3 regions of the Streptomyces sp. NPDC046931 genome follow, and region 2 is predicted to be linked to each of the others. Evidence: predicted binding sites of a transcription regulator. Region 2 holds the regulator's gene; each other region holds the start of a gene.
The links. Region 2 encodes HrcA, which represses chaperone genes, less so after heat shock. Its sites were predicted from a motif close to TTNGCACTCNGNNNNNCNGAGTGCNAA; they were not measured.
Positions count from the first base shown of each region.

Region 1: a site for HrcA is predicted at 2,107-2,133, ahead of groES (co-chaperone GroES). Genes of this name have one in related genera too.
Region 3: a site for HrcA is predicted at 2,246-2,272, ahead of groL (chaperonin GroEL). Genes of this name have one in related genera too.

Region 1 is NZ_JBEYWX010000001.1:690,271-694,657, forward strand. It holds gene groL (chaperonin GroEL) at 1-1,502, opposite strand, end outside; gene groES (co-chaperone GroES) at 1,652-1,960, opposite strand; gene ABZ876_RS03090 (polysaccharide deacetylase family protein) at 2,176-2,958, opposite strand; gene ABZ876_RS03095 (methyltransferase domain-containing protein) at 3,258-4,387, shown strand, end outside.
Region 2 is NZ_JBEYWX010000016.1:100,592-104,978, forward strand. It holds gene ABZ876_RS25750 (DUF3097 domain-containing protein) at 1-755, opposite strand, end outside; gene ABZ876_RS25755 (MBL fold metallo-hydrolase) at 802-1,536, opposite strand; gene hrcA (heat-inducible transcriptional repressor HrcA) at 1,733-2,749, shown strand; gene dnaJ (molecular chaperone DnaJ) at 2,750-3,886, shown strand; gene ABZ876_RS25770 (nitronate monooxygenase) at 4,031-4,387, shown strand, end outside.
Region 3 is NZ_JBEYWX010000004.1:406,091-410,477, forward strand. It holds gene ABZ876_RS11555 (NADH:flavin oxidoreductase) at 1-256, opposite strand, end outside; gene groL (chaperonin GroEL) at 464-2,086, opposite strand; gene ABZ876_RS11565 (cold-shock protein) at 2,491-2,694, opposite strand; gene ABZ876_RS11570 (MoaD/ThiS family protein) at 3,146-3,421, opposite strand; gene thrC (threonine synthase) at 3,418-4,387, opposite strand, start outside.

The DNA of each region.
Region 1 (4,387 bases), on a different contig from region 2:
CGGGTGACCTTGACCGGGTCGATGACGCCGGCCTTGACCAGGTCGCCGTACTCGCCGGTGGCGGCGTTGTAGCCCTGGCCCTTCTCCAGCTCGGCGACCTTGGAGGCGATGACGTAGCCCTCCAGGCCCGCGTTCTCGGCGATCCAGCGCAGCGGCTCGACGACCGCGCGGCGCACGATGGTCACACCGGTGGCCTCGTCGCCCTGCTTGCCGAGGCCGCCCTCGAGCACCTTGGCGGCGTGGACCAGCGCGGAGCCACCACCGGAGACGATGCCCTCCTCGACCGCGGCGCGGGTCGCGGAGATGGCGTCCTCCAGGCGGTGCTTCTTCTCCTTAAGCTCCACCTCGGTGGCGGCGCCGACCTTGATCACGCACACGCCGCCGGCCAGCTTGGCGAGGCGCTCCTGGAGCTTCTCGCGGTCCCAGTCGGAGTCCGTGGTCTCGATCTCGGCCTTGATCTGGGCGACGCGGGCCGCGACGTCCTCGGACTTGCCACCGCCGTCGACGATGGTCGTGTCGTCCTTGGTGACCGTGACACGGCGGGCGGAGCCCAGCACGTCCAGGCCGACCTGGTCGAGCTTGAGGCCGACCTCCTCGGAGACGACCGTGGCGCCGGTGAGGACCGCAATGTCCTGGAGCATCGCCTTGCGGCGGTCACCGAAGCCGGGGGCCTTGACGGCGACGGCGTTGAAGGTGCCGCGGATCTTGTTCACGACGAGGGTGGACAGGGCCTCGCCCTCGACGTCCTCGGCGATGATCAGCAGCGGCTTGGAGGACCCGGCCTGGATGACCTTCTCCAGCAGCGGCAGCAGGTCCGCGATGGCGGAGATCTTGCCCTGGGTGATGAGGATGTAGGGGTCGTCGAGGACGGCCTCCATGCGTTCCTGGTCCGTCACGAAGTACGGCGACAGGTAGCCCTTGTCGAAGGCCATGCCCTCGGTGAAGTCCAGTTCCAGACCGAAGGTGTTGGACTCCTCGACGGTGATGACACCGTCCTTGCCCACCTTGTCCATCGCCTCGGCGATGAGCTCGCCGACCTGCTGGTCCTGGGCGGACAGCGCGGCGACGGCGGCGATGTCGGACTTCTCGTCGATCGGGCGGGCGGTGGCCAGCAGGTCCTCGGCGACCGCGGCGACGGCCGCGTCGATGCCCTTCTTCAGGGCGGCCGGGGAGGCACCCGCGGCGACGTTCTTCAGGCCCTCGCGCACCAGCGCCTGGGCGAGCACGGTGGCGGTGGTGGTGCCGTCACCAGCGATGTCGTTGGTCTTGGTCGCCACCTCCTTCACCAGCTGGGCGCCGAGGTTCTCGTACGGGTCCTCTACTTCCACCTCACGGGCGATGGTGACACCGTCGTTGGTGATGGTGGGGGCACCGAACTTCTTGTCGATGACGACGTTGCGACCCTTGGGGCCGATCGTCACCTTGACCGTGTCGGCAAGCTTGTTGACGCCGCGCTCGAGAGCGCGACGGGCGTCCTCGTCGAACTTCAGGATCTTCGCCATGGAGCGTTTCAGTCCTCTCGAATGCGATCCCCGGCCGCTCCCGGGGAGCAGCCGTCATCGCGGTGAAAGACGAACGGCGCCCCCGACGCCCGGCTGATCAACGGTCGCGGGGGCCAGGGGCGCAGCTCAAAGCAGTCTGCTTCGGTGAATTACTTCTCGATGATCGCGAGCACGTCGCGAGCCGAGAGAACGAGGTACTCCTCGTTGTTGTACTTCACCTCGGTGCCGCCGTACTTGCTGTAAAGCACCACGTCGCCGACCTTGACGTCGAGCTCGACGCGCTTGCCGTCCTCGATGCGGCCCGGGCCCACGGCGAGGACGACGCCCTCCTGGGGCTTCTCCTTCGCGGTGTCCGGGATGACCAGGCCAGAGGCCGTGGTCTGCTCGGCGTCCAGCGGCTGGACCACGATGCGGTCCTCGAGCGGCTTGATGGCAACCTTGGAGCTGGTGGTCGTCACGATCCGACCTCCCCCTTCGGAGATCTCACGGGGTTAACTGTCTGAGGTGGCGACCAGGTGGATCCGTCGTCGCGGGTGCCGGACCTGCCCGTCGCTTCGTTGGCACTCTCCAGTGGTGAGTGCCAGAGCCGAGACTATGACCGCGATTAGCACTCGGTCAAGCGGAGTGCCAATGCGCGGCGGCGCGCCGCGCGAGCGGGGCACCCCGCACCGGTCTACAGGTAGTCCTCCAGACGTCCCACCGTGAAACCCCGTGACTGGATACGGCGCAGAAGCCGGGTTGTCTCCGCGGTCAGGGAAGCAAGGGGGCGGCCCGCTTCGTGGGGCAGGACGATGTCCCCCGAACGGGGTGCCGCGTCCCCGCCGTGACGGCCCGTTCCCGGGCTCGGGGCGGGACGCCACAGGATGAGCGCCGTGATGCCGCAGTCCGCAGCGGCCCGCAGCGTCGTACGGTCGTACCTGCCGTACGGCGGCCGCAGCAGCCGGGGCAGCACTCCCAGCCTGGCCTTCAACCGGTCGCGCTGGCCGCAGATCTCGGCGCGCTGCTCGTCGTACGGGCGGCCGCGCAGCGCGGTGCGGTCCAGGGTGTGGTTCTGGATGACGGCACCGGCCGCGCGCAGCCGTGCGGCGCGCGCATAGCCCGGTCCCACGGCACGGTCGGTGAGGAACACGCTCACCGGCAGCCGCAGTTCACGGACCATGTCGACGAAACGGGAGTCGTCCTCGGCCCCCTCGTCGTAGGTGAGGAAGACGACCTTGTCGCGGGTGGGGACACGGTCGAGCGCCACCGGCAGGCGCTCCTGTGCCCCGCCGAGAGGGCGAGGCGGCCGGGGTGCGGGCGCGAGCGGGGCGGCGAGGCCCCAGCGCCGGTAGGCCCGCTCGTGGGATGCGTGCGTGCGGTGCACCCTCTGCGCCGCCTTCCTGCCCAGCCGTTCGATGGGGTCGACGGACGGGGCGCAGCCGGACAGCAACACGACGGCGCCCGCTCCGGCGGCCATCACCCGCAGGAGCCGCCGTCCCCTCAGCCGCGCCCTCAGCCGCGCCCGCAGCCCTCCGCTCGGCCGTCGCCTCGGCAGCCCCCTCGGCCGCCCCCTCACAGGTGGTCCCCCGGGCGCGCCGCCCAGCGCCTGGCGGTGTCGATGCAGCCGGACGCGAGCGCCGGGAGACCGTTCGCACTCTTTTGGTCATTTTGTCGTACGATCCGCATGCTGTCGGATCCTTGCAGCCGCCGAGAGTCCCGGCGGGCCGACACCGCGGCCGGGCGCACGCCATCCACCGACTGGCCGACAATGGCCCCGTGAACGACCTCTGCCTCGACTCCCTGCTCAGCCCCGAGGGCCGCGCCCTCCTCGACCAGGTGCGCGGCACCGCACCGGCCGAGGAACTGGCCGTCGCCACCCGGCTGCGCCGCGAGCACCCCGCCGAACTGGTCTCGGCGGCCCTGACCCAGGCGCGGCTGCGCGAGCGGGCGGCGGCGAAGTTCGGGGCCGAGGACGCGGGGCGGATGTTCTTCACTCCGAACGGCGTCGAGCAGTCGACGAGGACGGCGGTCGCCGCCCACCGGGCGGCCCGGCTGCGGGCGCTCGGCGTCACCTCCGTCGCCGATCTGTGCTGCGGCATCGGCGGCGACGCGATCGCGTTCGCCCGGGCCGGCATCCGGGTGCTGGCCGTGGACCGCGACCCGCTGACCGCGGCGGTGGCACGGGCGAACGCCGAAGCGCTCGGCCTGTCCGCGCTGATCGAGGTGCGCGAGGACGATGTCACGCGGGTGGACGTCTCGTCGTACGACGCCGTCTTCGTGGATCCGGCACGACGCGGCGGGCGCGGACGCATCTTCGACCCGGAGGCGTACTCACCCCCGCTGTCCTGGGCCGTGGCCACGGCCCTCAAGGCGCCGCGCGCCGCGCTCAAGGTCGCGCCCGGCATCCCGCACGAGGCGGTGCCGGCCGAGGCGGAGGCCGAGTGGATCTCGGACGGCGGGGACGTGAAGGAGGCGGTGCTGTGGTTCGGCACCGAGCCCGGACTCGTCCGGGCCACGCTGCTGCCCGGACCCCGCGCGCTGCGCGGCCGTGGCCTGCCCGACCCTCCGGTACGTCCGCTCGGCCGCTATCTGTACGAACCCGACGGCGCCGCGATCCGCGCGCATCTGGTGGCGGAGGTGGCCGCGGAGGTGGACGGCGGGCTGATCGACGAAACGATCGCCTACGTGACCTCGGACGCGCACCACGACTCCTCCTACGCCACCGCCTACGAGATCACCGACCGACTCCCCTTCAATGTGAAGAAGTTGAAGGCCCTGCTGCGGGAGCGGCAGGTCGGGATCCTGACGGTGAAGAAGCGCGGCTCGGCGGTCGAGCCGGAGGAACTGCGCCGCAAGGTCATGCCCAAGCCGCACGGCCCCCGCGCGGTGACCGTGTTCCTGACCCG
Region 2 (4,387 bases):
AGCTCCGGCTCCAGGTCCTTGTAGGACCGCACCCGCCCCAGAATCCCCTGCCAAGCCGCGCCCGTGTTCTCCGGCCACCCCAGCGCCCGGCACACCCCCTTCTTCCAGTCCTGCCCGTGCGGGACGCGCGGCCATTCCCTGATCCCCAGCGCCGCAGGCTTCACGGCCTCCCAGATGTCGATGTACGGGTGGCCCACCACCAGCGCGTGCTCGCTCGTCACCGACTGGGCGATCCGCCACTCCTTGGAGCCCGGCACCAAGTGGTCCACGAGCACGCCCAGCCGCGCGTCCGGACCCGGAGCGAAGGCGGCCACGATCGACGGCAGGTCGTCGACGCCCTCCAGGTACTCCACCACCACACCCTCGATACGCAGGTCGTCGCCCCACACCTTCTCGACCAGCTCCGCGTCGTGGCGGCCCTCCACATAGATACGGCCGGCCCGGGCCACCCTCGCGCGCGCCCCCGGGACGGCCACCGAACCCGACGCCGTCCGCGAGGGACGCACCGGCGCCCTCGACGGGCGTACCAGCGTCACCACCCGGCCCTCCACCAGGAACCCCCGCGGCTCCAGCGGGAACACCCGGTGCTTGCCGAAGCGGTCCTCCAAGGTCACCGTCCCCGCCTCGCAACGGATCACCGCACCGCAGAAACCGGTGCGCGGCTCCTCGACCACCAGACCGGGATCCGCCGGGACCTCCGGTACGGGCTGGGGCTTCTTCCACGGCGGGGTCAGATCCGGCGAGTAGTTGCGCATTCGGATGACGATAGGAGAAACCCGGTCGCGGGGGTCGCGGAAGGCGTCACGACACGCCGAAACGGGCGGCCAGTTCGTCGCGCTGCGCCCGGACGAACTCCGCGTCCACCACGGCACCGTGTCCGGGCACGTACACCGCGTCCCCACCGCCCAGGTCGAGCAGCCGGTCCAGGGCCGCCGGCCAGTGCGAGGGAACCGCGTCCGGGCCCGCCTGCGGCTCGCCGGACTCCTCCACCAGGTCCCCGCAGAACACCACCTCCCGCTCGCCGGGGACGAGGACCACCAGGTCGTGGGCCGTGTGGGCCGGGCCCACGTTCGCCAGCAGGACCTGCACCCCGCCCAGGTCCAGCGTCCATTCGCCCGAGACCATGTGGCGCGGCCGGACCAGCAGCTCCGCGGCCTCGGCCGCCTCCGCCGCGTCCAGACCGTGCCGCACCGCGTCGGCGACCAGCGCCCCGTGCTCGTGCAGGAACACCGCGTCGATGCCCACCGCCCCGAACACCTCCGCGCCCGCGAACGCCGCCGCCCCGAGGACATGGTCGAAGTGCGGGTGTGTGAGCGCGAGATGCGTCACACGCCGGTCCTCGCCGAGCGGCGCGAGCAGCCGCCGCGTCTCGGTGCGCAGCCGCGCGCCCTCGCCCAGGCTCGACCCCGCGTCGACCATGAGCGCCGCGTGCTCGCCGACCACCAGTCCCGCCGTGCAGTCCCAGCCCGGAAGCCGAGTGCGCCCCGCCCGGACGCTGAGCGCCTCCCATCCGGACCCTTCCCACCGCACCGTCATGGGGGCGACGCTATATCCGCAGGCGCCCTGCCTGGCAGGACACCCGGGGACAGGTCGGTACAGGTCGGCACGGCGGCGGACCCCGCCCTTGCCCGGGGCGTACCCGACGGCCGTACACTTGGCCCGGGGATGCTGGCACTCACCTGCGAAGAGTGCCAGGGAAGCGTCAGGACGACAGACCGCTGGAGGTGCACGCATGCTCAGTGAACGCAGGCTCGAAGTACTGCGCGCCATCGTCCAGGACTACGTGGGCACCGAGGAGCCGGTGGGTTCCAAGGCGCTCACCGAGCGGCACAACCTCGGTGTCTCCCCGGCCACCGTCCGCAACGACATGGCCGTGCTGGAGGAGGAGGGCTACATCGCCCAGCCGCACACCAGCGCCGGACGCATCCCCACGGACAGGGGCTACCGCCTCTTCGTCGACAGGCTCGCGGCCGTCAAGCCGATGAGCCCGCCCGAGCGCCGCGCGATCCAGAACTACCTGGAGGGCGCCGTCGACCTCGACGACGTCGTGGCGCGAACGGTACGGCTGCTCGCGCAGCTCACCCGGCAGGTCGCCGTCGTGCAGTACCCGTCGCTGACCCGCTCGACGGTGCGCCACGCGGAGCTGCTGTCGATGGCGCCCGCCCGGCTGATGCTGGTGCTGATCACCGACACCGGCCGGGTCGAGCAGCGCATGATCGACTGCCCCGCGCCGTTTGGAGAAACGTCTCTCGCCGATCTGCGGGCGCGGCTCAACAGCCGGATCGCCGGCCGCCGTTTCACCGACGTGCCGCAACTGGTGCAGGACCTGGCCGAGGCCTTCGAACCGGAGGACCGCGCCACGGTCACCACGGTGCTCTCCACCCTCCTGGAGACGCTCGTGGAGGAGACGGAGGAGCGCCTGATCATCGGCGGCACCGCCAACCTCACCCGCTTCGTGCACGACTTCCCTCTCACCATCCGTCCCGTCCTGGAGGCGCTTGAGGAGCAGGTCGTGCTCCTCAAGCTGCTGGGCGAGGCAAAGGATCCGGCCATGCGGGTGCGTATCGGCCACGAGAACGCGCACGAGGGACTCAACTCCACGTCGGTGGTCTCCGTGGGCTACGGTTCGGGCGGCGAGGCAGTAGCGAAACTCGGCGTGGTCGGACCGACCCGCATGGATTACCCGGGAACGATGGGAGCGGTACGAGCGGTGGCACGGTACGTCGGACAGATCCTGGCGGAGTCGTAAGTGGCCACGGACTACTACGCCGTGCTCGGCGTGCGCCGCGACGCGTCGCAGGAAGAGATCAAGAAGGCGTTCCGCCGGCTCGCCCGCGAGCTGCACCCGGACGTCAACCCCGATCCCAAGACGCAAGAGCGGTTCAAGGAGATCAACGCGGCGTACGAGGTGCTCTCGGACCCGCAGAAGAAGCAGGTCTACGACCTCGGCGGCGACCCGCTGTCCCAGGCCGGCGGCGCGGGCGCGGGCGGCTTCGGAGCGGGCGGCTTCGGGAACTTCTCGGACATCATGGACGCGTTCTTCGGCACGGCGTCGCAGCGCGGTCCGCGCTCGCGCACCCGCCGGGGCCAGGACGCCATGATCCGCCTGGAGATCGAGCTCGACGAGGCGGCCTTCGGCACCACGAAGGACATCCAGGTCGACACGGCCGTCGTCTGCAACACCTGCAACGGCGAGGGCGCCGCGCCCGGCACGTCCGTGCAGACCTGCGACATGTGCCGCGGTCGCGGTGAGGTCTCGCAGGTCACGCGGTCGTTCCTGGGCCAGGTCATGACGTCCCGGCCCTGCCCGCAGTGCCAGGGCTTCGGCACCATCGTCCCCAACCCGTGCCCGGAGTGCGCGGGCGACGGCCGGGTGCGCTCCCGGCGGACGCTCACCGTGAAGATCCCCGCAGGCGTCGACAACGGCACCCGTATCCAGCTCGCGGGCGAGGGCGAGGTCGGCCCGGGCGGCGGACCCGCCGGCGACCTGTACGTCGAGATCCACGAGCTGCCGCATCCGATGTTCCAGCGCCGCGGCGACGACCTGCACTGCACGGTCACCATCCCGATGACGGCGGCGGCCCTCGGCACGAAGGTGCCGCTGGAGACGCTGGACGGCATGGAGGAGGTCGACATCCGTCCCGGCACGCAGTCCGGGCAGTCGATCCCGCTGCACAGCCGCGGCGTCACGCATCTGCGCGGCGGCGGCCGGGGCGACCTGATCGTGCATGTCGAGGTGCAGACGCCGACGAAGCTGGACCCCGAGCAGGAGCGCCTGCTGAGGGAACTGGCGAAGCTGCGGGGCGAGGAACGGCCGCAGGGGCAGTTCCAGCCGGGGCAGCAGGGCCTGTTCTCTCGCCTGAAGGACGCGTTCAACGGGCGCTGACGAGGCGGTGGTGCAGGCCGTGGCCCGGGGCCCGGCCCCCGGGCGGCACGGTCCCGCCACCCCTGACCCGCGGACCCTTCCCCGGGCACGTGCCCGCGGACGGCCGGATTCGGACTTGTTCGGAGGACGTGACAACATGCCGTCATGTCCTCCGCGCTGACCGATCTCCTCCCATATCCGATCGTGCAGGCGCCCATGGCGGGCGGTGTCTCCGTGCCCCAGCTCGCCGGCGCCGTGTCCGAGGCGGGTGGCCTCGGGTTCCTCGCCGCCGGGTACAAGACCGCCGACGGCATGTACCAGGAGATCAAGCAGCTCCGTGGGCTCACGGCCCGCCCCTTCGGCGTGAACGTGTTCATGCCGCAGCCCGACCAGGCGGACCCCGCCGCCGTCGAGGTCTACGCCGAACAGCTGGCCGGCGAGGCCGCCTGGTACGAGACCGAGCTCGGCGACCCCGACGGCGGCGGTGACGACGGCTACGACGTCAAGCTCGCCGTCCTCCTC
Region 3 (4,387 bases), on a different contig from region 2:
GGAAGCGGGGCACGCGGTCGCTCTGACCCGCCGAGTCGTGGCCCACGTATGTGCCCTCGGTGACGATCAGACCGACACCGGCGGCGGCCCGGCGGGCGTAGTACGACAGCACGTCCTCACCGGGAACGCCGCCCGGGGAGAACATGCGGGTCATCGGGGCCATGACGATCCGGTTCGGGACGGTGAGGCCGTTGAGGGCCATCGGCCGGGACAGGATCCGGGCCGCGCGGGAGGCGGGGGGCGTGGTGACGGTCACGTGGGGACTCCTCGGGGGTGGGCTCTGGCGACCAGCGGGTATGTGCACGCGCATTGTTGCACCTGCTCAAACAAACGCCCGCGCGGTGTCGCGCATTCCACACACCGGGCGGCCGCCGCGTGACCCCGGACACGCCCGAGGGCGGCACCCTCTGTGGGAACAGGGGGTGCCGCCCTCGGCAAGGACGTTGATCAACCTTCAGGTCGATCAGAAGTCCATGTCACCGCCCGGCATGCCGCCACCGGCGGGCGCGGCGGCCTTCTCCGGCTTGTCGGCGATGACGGCCTCGGTGGTGAGGAACAGCGCGGCGATGGAGGCGGCGTTCTGCAGAGCGGAACGGGTCACCTTCGCCGGGTCGATGATGCCTTCCTTGACCAGGTCGACGTACTCGCCGGTCGCGGCGTTCAGGCCGTGACCCGGGGTCAGGTTGCGCACCTTCTCCACCACGACGCCGCCCTCGAGGCCGGCGTTGACGGCGATCTGCTTCAGCGGGGCCTCGAGCGCCAGCTTGACGGCGGCGGCACCGGTGGCCTCGTCGCCCTGGAGCTCCAGCTTCTCGAAGACCTGGGAGGCCTGGAGCAGGGCCACGCCACCACCGGCGACGATGCCCTCCTCGACGGCCGCCTTCGCGTTACGGACGGCGTCCTCGATGCGGTGCTTGCGCTCCTTGAGCTCGACCTCGGTGGCGGCACCGGCCTTGATGACGGCCACGCCGCCGGCCAGCTTCGCCAGGCGCTCCTGGAGCTTCTCGCGGTCGTAGTCGGAGTCGCTGTTCTCGATCTCGGCGCGGATCTGGTTCACGCGGCCCTGCACCTGCTCCGGGGAGCCGGCGCCGTCGACGATCGTGGTCTCGTCCTTGGTGATGACGACCTTGCGGGCGCGGCCCAGGAGGTCCAGGGTCGCGTTCTCCAGCTTGAGGCCGACCTCCTCGGAGATGACCTCGCCGCCCGTGAGGATGGCGATGTCGCCGAGCATGGCCTTGCGGCGGTCGCCGAAGCCCGGGGCCTTGACGGCCACGGACTTGAAGGTGCCGCGGATCTTGTTGACGACCAGGGTCGACAGGGCCTCGCCCTCGACGTCCTCGGCGATGATCAGCAGCGGCTTGCCCGACTGCATGACCTTCTCGAGGAGCGGGAGCAGGTCCTTGACCGAGGAGATCTTGGAGTTGGCGATCAGGATGTACGGGTCGTCGAGGACGGCCTCCATACGCTCCATGTCGGTGGCGAAGTACGCCGAGATGTAGCCCTTGTCGAAGCGCATGCCCTCGGTGAGCTCGAGCTCCAGACCGAAGGTCTGGGACTCCTCGACGGTGATGACGCCTTCCTTGCCGACCTTGTCCATGGCCTCGGCGATCAGCTCACCGATCTGGGTGTCGGCGGCGGAGATGGAGGCCGTGGAGGCGATCTGCTCCTTGGTCTCGACGTCCTTCGCCTGCTCCAGCAGGGCGGCGCAGACGGCCTCGACGGCCGTCTCGATACCGCGCTTCAGAGCCATGGGGTTCGCACCGGCGGCCACGTTGCGCAGGCCCTCGCGGACCAGCGCCTGGGCGAGCACGGTCGCGGTGGTCGTACCGTCACCGGCGACGTCGTCCGTCTTCTTGGCGACTTCCTTGACCAGCTCGGCGCCGATCTTCTCGTACGGGTCCTCGAGCTCGATCTCCTTGGCGATGGAGACACCATCGTTGGTGATCGTGGGGGCGCCCCACTTCTTCTCGAGGACGACGTTGCGGCCCTTGGGGCCGAGCGTCACCTTCACGGCGTCCGCGAGCTGGTTCATGCCGCGCTCGAGGCCGCGCCGCGCCTCCTCGTCGAACGCGATGATCTTGGCCATGTGAAGTGGTCCCTCCAGGACTGGGGGTGATTCCTTCGGACCGCGCCCGCGCCCGCGACGGACGGCCCCGGCCGGAGGTTCCTTGCCCCACCCGGCCCGCGGCCTCACCGACCCGGTCCATCTTTGTCACTCTCACCTTCAGAGTGCTAACGCCAATGATTAGCACTCGGCCCCCCCGAGTGCAAGGCGCGCCGACGAAGCGGGCTCGATGAGGGGTGGTGGCCGGGTGGCGGTTGGGCGCAGGGCGCGCCCGCGAAGCGGGGTCGTCGAGAGGGGCGCGCGTGCGGTTCTGCCGCACCCCCTCACACCTCACCCCGCCCGGCCCCGGACAGACCGAGGGGCCCGTACCCCATGGGATACGAGCCCCTCGACACGTCGAACAGTTCAGTCGTCGGCGCGCAACCTCAGCCTGCCAGGCGGACCATGTCCGCCTGCGGCCCCTTCTGACCCTGCGAGATCTCGAACTCGACCCGCTGACCCTCTTCCAGGGTGCGGTAGCCGTCCATCTGAATCGCGCTGTAGTGGACGAATACATCCGCACCACCGTCGACCGCGATGAAGCCGTACCCCTTCTCCGCGTTGAACCACTTGACGGTGCCCTGAGCCATGCCTAACTCCCCTATTACTGGCCCTTGCACAGATCCACACTTCGCGGATCCGGGTCAGACCTCACCCCCCAACGGTTGGGGGCGTGCGCCGGAACGCGTCGACCGCGGCTGAATGTATCTGTCCAACTGCCGTCTGCAACAGGTCAATCGGACGAGAAATCCGGGCATGACCGGTCGGGAATGTACGAAGAATTCACCTGAATTCAGGGCAAGTCGGGCCCGACAAAAGGAATGGATGGCGTAAAAGCCCCGCCTACTTTGGCTGCTTCTAGTCGGGTGGGCCGCAGGGGCCGGCGGCGTCCGCCGGAGGGACCGGGAACGCGTTCCCCAACTGTACCGCGCTCAACCATACAGAATTGCCCCCTCCGCTTCTCTCACGGAGAGGGCAATTCGATGAACTCTCGGTGTTGTCGTTACCGAGGGTAATGGTCGTACGGGAGGTGAGCGGCCGTCAGCCGCCCGCGACCGCCGGGATGATGGAGACGCCCGCACCGTCCGGCGTCGCCGTGTCCAGACCCTGCTCGAAACGCACGTCGTCGTCGTTGACGTACACGTTGACGAAGCGGCGCAGCTTGCCCTGGTCGTCCAGGACGCGGGCGGCGATGCCGGTGTGGTTCTTCTCCAGGTCGGCGATGACCTCGGCGAGGGTCGTGCCCTCGGCGGCGACCTCGGCCCGGCCCCCGGTGTAGGTGCGCAGGATGGTGGGGATGCGAACGGTCACGCTCATGCGAGGCCAGCCTCTCGGAAGGAGTCCAGGGTCGGACGGATCGTCGCGGTGAGGCCGGTGCCCGCCACCGCGTCCAGGGTCTTCAGGCCGTCGCCGGTGTTGAGGACGACGGTCGTCTTCGTCGGGTCGAGGACACCGCTCTCGATCAGCTTGCGTGTCACGCCCACCGTCACACCGCCCGCCGTCTCCGCGAAGATGCCCTCCGTACGGGCGAGCAGCTTGATGGCGTCCACGATCTGCTCGTCCGTCACGTCCTCCACGGCCCCGCCGGTGCGGCGCGCGATGTCGAGGACGTAGGGACCGTCCGCCGGGTTGCCGATCGCCAGCGACTTGGCGATCGTGTCGGGCTTCTGCGGCCGTACGACGTCGTGGCCCGCCTTGAACGCGGTGGACACCGGCGAGCAGCCCTCGGCCTGCGCACCGAAGATCTTGTACGGACGGTCCTCGACCAGCCCGAGCTTGATCAGCTCCTGGAGCCCCTTGTCGATCTTCGTGAGCTGGGAGCCGGAGGCGATCGGGACCACGATCTGGTCCGGCAGCCGCCAGCCCAGCTGCTCGGCGATCTCGTACGCCAGAGTCTTGGACCCCTCCGCGTAGTACGGACGCAGATTGACGTTGACGAAGCCCCAGCCCTCGCCGGCCGGGTCGCCGATCAGCTCCGAGCAGAAGCGGTTCACATCGTCGTAGTTGCCCTCGATGCCGACCAGCTCGCCGCCGTAGACCGCGGCCATGACGACCTTGCCCTGCTCCAGGTCGTGCGGGATGAACACGCAGGAGCGAAAGCCGGCCCGGGCCGCCGCGGCGCCGACCGCGCCCGCCAGGTTGCCGGTGGAGGAGCAGGAGAGGGTGGTGAAGCCGAAGACACGCGCCGCCTCCAGCGCCTGGGCGACCACGCGGTCCTTGAAGGAGTGCGTCGGGTTGCCGGAGTCGTCCTTCACATACAGCCCGCCGGTCACGCCCAGCTCG